2 linked regions of the Skermanella sp. TT6 genome follow. Each later gene encodes a partner of the first gene's protein in a complex. Links are inferred from orthologs where the notes say so. Each region holds a gene or a part of one and is shown in the gene's direction. Other genes may lie near its edges.

Region 1 (3,283 bases):
GCCTTCTCGACAGCTACAAGTCGCTCGCCGAGGCGCTGATCCACGGCGGCATCGCCAACAATGTCCGGGTCAGGCTGGACTGGATCGACGCCGAGATCTTCGAGTCCGACGACGCGGTCCAGCATCTGGAGCATGTCCACGGCATCCTGGTGCCCGGCGGCTTCGGCGAGCGCGGCTCGGAGGGCAAGATCCGGGCGGTCCAGTTCGCCCGGGAGCACAAGGTGCCCTATTTCGGCATCTGCTTCGGCATGCAGATGGCCGTTATCGAGGCGGCGCGGCACATGGCGGACGTGCCGAACGCCGGCTCGACCGAGTTCGGCCGCGACGTCGTCCCGGTGGTCGGCCTGATGACCGAATGGCAGCGCGGCAACCAGACCGAGTTCCGGACCGGCGGCGACGACCTGGGCGGCACCATGCGGCTGGGAGCCTATCCCTGCCGATTGGTCGAGGGATCGAAGATCCGGGAGATCTATGAGTCGGAGACGATCAGCGAGCGGCACCGCCACCGCTACGAGGTCAACATCAATTTCCGCGGCCAGCTGGAATCGGCGGGCCTGCTCTTCTCGGGCCTTTCGCCCGACGGCACCCTGCCGGAGATCGTCGAGCTGCCGGGCCACCCCTGGTTCGTCGGCGTGCAGTTCCATCCCGAGCTGAAGTCCAAGCCGCTGAGCCCGCACCCCCTGTTCACCGATTTCATCCGCGCCGCGATCGAGCAGAGCCGGCTGGTCTGATCCGGCGGCAGAGGCGGCGCGACCGCGGAGGACGTGCCGCCTGCCGCCTTGATAACCCGCCCCGCGGCCTTTATGACTTCGCCCCGACAACGCCATAAAGCCACCTCGGGGTTAATCATGTCCGTCATCACCGACATCCACGCGCGCGAGATTCTCGACAGCCGCGGCAATCCGACCGTCGAGGTCGACGTCACCCTGGAATCCGGCGCCTTCGGCCGGGCCGCCGTCCCGTCGGGAGCCTCGACCGGCGCCCACGAGGCGGTCGAGCTGCGCGACGGCGACAAGGGCCGCTATGGCGGCAAGGGCGTGCTGAAGGCGGTCGATGCCGTCAACGGCGAGATCTTCGACGCGCTGGCGGGCATGGAGGCCAGCGAGCAGGGTGCCGTGGACGCGCTGATGCTCGACCTGGACGGCACGCCCAACAAGGGCAGGATCGGGGCCAACGCGATCCTGGGCGTCAGCCTGGCGGTCGCCAAGGCCGCCGCGCAGGAGGCCGACCTGCCGCTCTACCGCTATGTCGGCGGCGCCTTCGCCAACATGCTGCCGGTCCCGATGATGAACATCATCAACGGCGGCGCCCACGCGGACAACCCGATCGACATCCAGGAATTCATGATCATGCCGGTCGCGGCGGAGAGCTGCGCCGACGCGATCCGCATGGGCGCCGAGGTCTTCCAGTCCCTGAAGAAGAAGCTGAAGGACGCCGGCCACAACACCAATGTCGGCGACGAGGGCGGCTTCGCCCCCAACCTCGCCTCGACCGACGACGCGCTGGGCTTCGTGATGAAGGCGATCGAGGCCGCCGGCTACAAGCCCGGCGAGGACATCATGCTGGCCCTCGACGCTGCCTCGACCGAGTTCTTCAAGGACGGCAAGTACGACTTGGCGGGCGAGGGCAAGGTGCTCGACGCCGAGGCCATGGTCTCCTACTGGACCGACCTGATCGGCCGCTACCCGATCATCTCGATCGAGGACGGCATGGCCGAGGACGACTGGGACGGCTGGGCGGCGCTGACGGCGGCGATCGGCGGCAAGGTCCAGCTGGTCGGCGACGACCTGTTCGTGACCAACCCGACCCGCCTGACGGACGGCATCGCCAGGGGCGTGGGCAACTCCATCCTGGTGAAGGTCAACCAGATCGGCAGCCTGTCGGAGACGCTCCACGCGGTGGAGATCGCCCACAAGGCCTCCTACACCGCCGTCATGTCCCACCGGTCGGGCGAGACCGAGGACGCCACCATCGCCGACCTGGCGGTGGCTACCAACTGCGGGCAGATCAAGACCGGATCCCTGTCCCGGTCGGACCGGCTGGCCAAATACAACCAGCTGATCCGGATCGAGGAACAGCTCGGCAGTTCGGCGCGGTTCGCGGGAAAGAGCGTCATCCGCGGGTAACGCTGCAACATTTGCGGCACCTGTTGCCCAATCGATAGTTTTCATTTGACGCGATGGAAATCTTCGTGATTCCATCGCGTCATGACTGCAATAGATCATGTAAAAGACGCCATGGGCCGCGCCCTGCGTCAGACGATCGGCCCCGCGATCGGTGCCGCCATCGTCGGCTATTTCGCGTATCACGCGGTCCAGGGCGACCGCGGGTTGATCGCGCTTTCCCATCTCCAGAGCGAGATCCAGCAGGCCCAGGCCACCCTGGCCCAGGTCAGCGAGCAGCGCATCGAGCTGGAGAAGCGCGCGTCCCTGCTGCGGCGTGATCATCTCGATCCGGACATGTTGGATGAACGCGCCCGGGCGGTACTGAACTACAGCCACCCGGACGACGTTATCATTCTCGTACCGCGTAGCAGCGTTGCGCCGCCGGTAACCGCCGGTCAGCCCTGATCACCGAGGCGCTGAAAAAGCATTGCATTGCCATGAGCTTAACTGAATCCAGGTTAAGGCCAAATTCACGTTAGATTACAAGGTATTGCGAGAAATGCAGTTGCGCTGTGAGCGGTACGGCGTTAGTTCTATCCCAAGCAAGAGCCTGGGCGGGAAGGGACGGACCCCTCCCGCCTAACATCGGGAGGAGCACTTGGCTACGTCCAGACGTCGCAAGCCGCAGGCTGACGAAACCCCTCAATATTCACCCGAGGAACTGCTCAAGTACTACCGCGAGATGCTGCTCATCCGCCGCTTCGAGGAGAAGGCCGGGCAGATGTACGGCATGGGCCTGATCGGTGGCTTCTGCCACCTGTATATCGGCCAGGAGGCGGTGGTCGTGGGCATGCAGAACGTCCTGATCCCCGGCGACAGCATCATCACCAGCTATCGCGACCACGGCCATATGCTCGCCACGGACATGGACCCGAAGGGCGTCATGGCCGAATTGACCGGACGCCGCGGCGGCTACTCGAAGGGCAAGGGCGGCTCGATGCACATGTTCAGCCGCGAGAAGAAGTTCTTCGGCGGCCACGGCATCGTCGGCGCCCAGGTGCCGATCGGCACCGGCCTCGCCTTCGGGCACAGGTACTCCCAGGACGGCAACATCAACGTCACCTATCTGGGTGACGGCGCCATCAACCAGGGGCAGGTCTACGAGAGCTTCAACATGG
Region 2 (4,669 bases), 1.3 Mb from region 1 along the record:
TGAAGACCCTGAAATCGATCCGGTCGGTGACCTCCATCACGAATCGGGTCTTGTCCGGATGGACGCCGAGCCGCGCATCGACGACCGCGGGCCGCGCAGCCGCCTGCCCCGCGTGCGCCGCGGCAAGCCAGAAGACGGCGAGGATCAGGAACAGCGCGCGCAGCGTCGGTCTCCGAAAGGGCCCTAACGATCGATTTTGCCATAGATATACCCTAAGAAAATCAAAGTGTTCAAGCATGATCATCACAAACAGCCTCAATCCCGCGACGCCGCCGCCCGGAAGTCCGCCGCGTGCCGCGCCGGTTGCGCCGCAGCCCACTGTCACCATTCCAACAAGACAATTCTGTGATTGAGGAATGTGCCGCCCCCCATTATGGTAGGGGTGCGACATACCGCATTCCGCCGATCCCCACTTGGGAGAGGCGGCGTCGCCTTCGGGTAACGTGCTGCCACTTATAGGTTTTTTTCAGGCAGCGCACCGGCCGGGTGGCGCTTACGGAACCTGCGGTGGAGGAGAAACCTTGAAGCTGGCTTCGGCCCCGTAGGGCCGTAAGCCCGGCGTCCGGTGCCCCGCCCGTCCTGGCTGCTGTGGAAAGCGCCGTTAGACGATCAGGCGGGACCCGTGCCGAACGCTTCGCCTTTGACGATGACGCGCCGCCACCCGTAAGTCGCGCGGGGGCCCGGCGGCGTCACGAGGTAGACATATGGCAAAGCGCATGTTGATTGACGCGACCCATTCCGAGGAAACTCGGGTGGTCGTGGTCAATGGTAACAAGTTGGACGAGCTCGATTTCGAAATCGCCAGCAAGAAGCAGTTAAAAGGCAACATATACCTGGCCAAGGTGACGCGGGTCGAGCCATCGCTCCAGGCCGCCTTCGTCGAGTACGGCGGCAACCGTCACGGTTTCCTGGCCTTCTCGGAAATACACCCGGATTATTACCGCATCCCGGTCGCCGACCGCGAAGCGCTGCTCGCCCAGGAACGCGACCTGGAAGAGCGCGAGGACACCATCGGCGCCGACGTCGAGATGGGCGATCCCCGGCCGGGCCGCGGCTCACGCCGCCAGGGCCGCTCCGAGTCGTTCGGGGAAGGACGCGACGAGTCGGGCGGCGACTCCGGCCGGCCCGCCTCGGAAACCCCGGTGGCCGAGCCCTCCGGCGAGGTTCCCGGGACCGGCGAGCAGCCCTCCTATGAAAGCCAGCCGTCTGAAAGCCAGCCGTCCGATCCCGCCGCCTCGGAGCGTGGAGCCGAGGCACCGGCCGAGGATCGCCAGGCCGGCACCGTTCATCACGCCGAGAACGACATCCCCCACGACTGGTTCGCGCCGGATGAACCGGCGCCCGATTTCCAGGCGGAGAGCGACTCCGGTTCCGACGGGGCGCCCGACGGCGACACCGGCGGGCAGGATGACGGCCCCGACGACGACAAGCCGACCCGCTACCAGCCGGCGAGCCTGCCGCGCGAGGAGCGCAGCGAGCCCTACGACCCGGACGAGAGCCATACCGGCGACCACCGGGCCGAAGCCGCCTCGGCGCCCTCCGGCGATCCCGGAGCGATGCCCTCCGCCGGCGACGTCATCCACCCCGGCGCGGAAGGGCTGCCCGCCCCGGCAGCCGAGTTCGGCGCCGGAGTCGAGTCGCCGGCCGACCCGGTGCCGCAGGCGCCGGTAGCCGAGCATCCCGCCACCGTCGAGTCCGACGACGAGGACGATCGGGACTATTCCCGAGACGCCGACGCCGACGAGGATGAAGGCGAGGATACGCCGCGCGGCCGCCGCGACGACCGGCAGGGCCGCCGCGGCCGGGGCGATTCCGACGAGGGCCCGGTGGACGAACTGGTCGGCGACGAGGCCGAGGACGTCCAGCGCCGCCGCCCCCGTCCGCTGCGCAGCTACAAGATCCAGGAAGTCATCAAGCGCCGGCAGATCCTGCTGGTCCAGGTCGTCAAGGAGGAGCGCGGCAACAAGGGCGCCGCCCTGACGACATACCTGTCCCTGCCCGGCCGCTATTGCGTCCTGATGCCCAACACCGGGCGCGGCGGCGGGATTTCGCGCAAGATCACCAATCCGCAGGACCGCAAGCGCCTGAAGGAAATGCTGTCGGACCTGGACATTCCCGAAGGCATGGCGGTGATCCTGCGCACCGCGGGAATGGAGCGGACTAAGCCGGAGATAAAACGCGATCTGGAGTACCTGCTGCGGCTGTGGGACAGCATCCGCGACCTCACGCTCCAGTCGAGCGCGCCGGCCCTGATCTATGAGGAAGCGAACCTGATCAAGCGGTCGATCCGCGACCTCTATACCAACGACATCGACGAGGTGCATGTCGAAGGCGAAGCGGGCTACCGCGTCGCCCGCGACTTCATGCACATGCTGATGCCGAGCCACACGCGGAAGGTCCACTGCTACCGCGACGAGACGATCCCGCTGTTCTTCCGCTACCAGGTCGAAAGCCAGATCGACGCGATCCACAGCCCGGTCTGCCAGCTGAAGTCCGGCGGCTACATCGTCATCAACCAGACCGAGGCGCTGGTCGCGATCGACGTCAACTCCGGCCGGTCAACCCGCGAGCGGAACATCGAGGAGACGGCCTACAAGACCAACCTGGAGGCCGCCGACGAGGTGGCGCGCCAGTTGAGGCTGCGCGACCTTGCCGGGCTGATCGTCATCGACTTCATCGACATGGAGGACGCGCGGAACAACGCCGCGGTCGAACGCCGCATCAAGGAGGCGATGAAGAACGACCGGGCGCGCATCCAGCTCGGCCGCATCTCGCCCTTCGGGCTTCTCGAACTGTCGCGCCAGCGGCTGCGCCCAAGCCTGATGGAGACCAATTTCGAGAAGTGCCCGCACTGCTCGGGCACCGGCATGGTCCGTTCCATCGAGTCCGCGGCGCTCTATGTCCTCCGGGCGATCGAGGAGGAAGGCATCCGCAAGCGCTCCAGCGAGATCACGGTCCATGTGGCGACCAAGATCGCGCTGTATATCCTCAACCAGAAGCGCGACGCGCTGGCCGACATCGAGCGCCGCTACGGTTTCCGCGTCTTCCTGTTCGGCGACGACACGCTGATCCCGCCGGAATACCGCCTGGAGCGGATCAAGGCCCGCCAGGCCGGCGAGGAGACCGCGCCCGTCATCAGCCCGGAGCGGATCTACGCCGAGACCGACCGCCTGCTCGAACGGGAAGCGGAGGAAGACGAGGCCGCCGAACAGGCGGAGACCGTCGAAGCCCCGGAGGCGCAGCCCGCCGCGGCGGCCGCTCCGCAGGAGCTGGGCGAGGAGCGCGGCGACCGCCGCCGCCGCCGGTCGCGCCGCCGCCGCCGTTTCGACGACCGGACGGAAGCCCGGACCGACGACCAGGGCGAGGAAGAACGGGAAGAGGCCGCCGACGAACCGGTGGAGGAGACCGCGCTCGACCAGCAGTCCGAGGAGTTCGACGGCGATATCGACACCGGCGGCGACGATGACGCCGATGATGGCGAGGAAGGGGACGAGTCCGAGAACGGCCAGGCTGACGAGACCGACGCGAACGGCCTGCGCAAGAAGCGCCGGCGCGGCAAGCGCGGCGGACGCCGCCGTGGCCGCGGCCGGGCCGAGGGTGATTTCGAGAACGGCTTCACCGACGACGGCGACCAGCAGGAGACACCGGAGACGGTCCCGACGGGCGAGCAGGCCCCGGAACCGGTTGCCGAGCAGCCCCGGGACTATATGGACGATCTCGGCGATCCGTTCGGCGACATCGGCGCGCCCCCCGCGCCGGAACCGGCGCCCGAACCCACTCCCCAGCCGGAGCCGGTCGCCGAGCAGCCCCGGGCCGAGCCCGAACCGGTGCCCGAACCCGCGGCCCCGGAGGAGATCGCTCCCGTGACGGTGGGCGAACCGGCCATCCCGGCGGAGATCGTGGCCGAGCAGCCCGAACCGGCACCGGTCGTGGAGGCACCCGTCGCGGAGGCACCCGCCGCCGAGGCACCGGTTACCGAGGTTCCTGCCACGGAAGCTCCGGCCGCGGAGACGCCGGTGGCCGAGGAAACCCCGGCTGAGGAGGCTCCTGCCAAGCCGGTCCGCAAGCGGGCTCCCCGCAAGAAGAAGGTCGCGGAACCCGAGGCCGAGGTCGCGCCCAAGGAGAAGAAAGCTGCCAAGGCCCCGGCCGCGAAGGCTCCCGCCGAGGAGGCTCCGGCCGCTGAGGCTCCTGCCAAGCCGGTCCGCAAGCGGGCTCCCCGCAAGAAGAAGGTCGCGGAATCCGAGGCCCTGGTCGAGGCGTCTCCCGTCGAGCAGGTGCCAGAGCCCGTGCCCGAGCCCCTGCCCCAGGAGCCCAGCGCCGGTGACGACCTCTTCATGGACGTGGCGCCGGGACCGATCGAACCGGCCCCGCAACCCGCGCCGGAAACCCAGCCCTCTCCGGAAGCGGAGCCTGCCGCTCCCGAGCAGCCGCCGCGTCCCGCTCGCCGGGGCTGGTGGAACCGGGAGTAGGCCGGCAGCGATGCCGTTCCCGGCCTGCGGGTCGGGGGCATGAAGAAAGCCGCTGCGGAGCATCCTCCGCAGCGGCTTTCTTCGCTTCCGGATCCGGGCAATGCCGGCCTCCGCCCATCAGGGCGAAAGCCGGCTCTGGAACCCGATGCCTCCTTACGCGCCCTTGGGCGAGACGGTCCCTTCCGCCGTCGGCGGGGCGG

What was found.
Region 2: the proteins of eno (region 1) and IGS68_RS18335 are in contact, whole or in part, in a solved structure (PDB 2FYM), measured with the Escherichia coli proteins. The link is inferred for Skermanella sp. TT6 from one-to-one orthologs.

The regions. Positions count from the first base shown.
Region 1 is NZ_CP067420.1:2,650,068-2,653,350, forward strand. What follows is about bases 12-2,987. They hold eno (phosphopyruvate hydratase), read left to right. Parts: upstream 12-848; coding sequence 849-2,126; downstream 2,127-2,987. Other genes in these bases: IGS68_RS12470 (CTP synthase), read left to right, coding at 12-731; IGS68_RS12480 (FtsB family cell division protein), read left to right, coding at 2,238-2,570; pdhA (pyruvate dehydrogenase (acetyl-transferring) E1 component subunit alpha), read left to right, coding at 2,764-2,987. Also shown: more of IGS68_RS12470, read left to right, coding at 1-11; more of pdhA, read left to right, coding at 2,988-3,283. UniProt on the Escherichia coli protein: Catalyzes the reversible conversion of 2-phosphoglycerate (2-PG) into phosphoenolpyruvate (PEP). It is essential for the degradation of carbohydrates via glycolysis.
Region 2 is NZ_CP067420.1:3,917,977-3,922,645, forward strand. Bases 308-4,669 are described here. They hold IGS68_RS18335 (Rne/Rng family ribonuclease), read left to right. Parts: upstream 308-704; coding sequence 705-4,469; downstream 4,470-4,669. Other genes in these bases: aspS (aspartate--tRNA ligase), read right to left, coding at 4,623-4,669. Outside these bases: IGS68_RS36190 (N-acetylmuramoyl-L-alanine amidase), read right to left, coding at 1-37. UniProt on the Escherichia coli protein: Endoribonuclease that plays a central role in RNA processing and decay. Required for the maturation of 5S and 16S rRNAs and the majority of tRNAs. Also involved in the degradation of most mRNAs.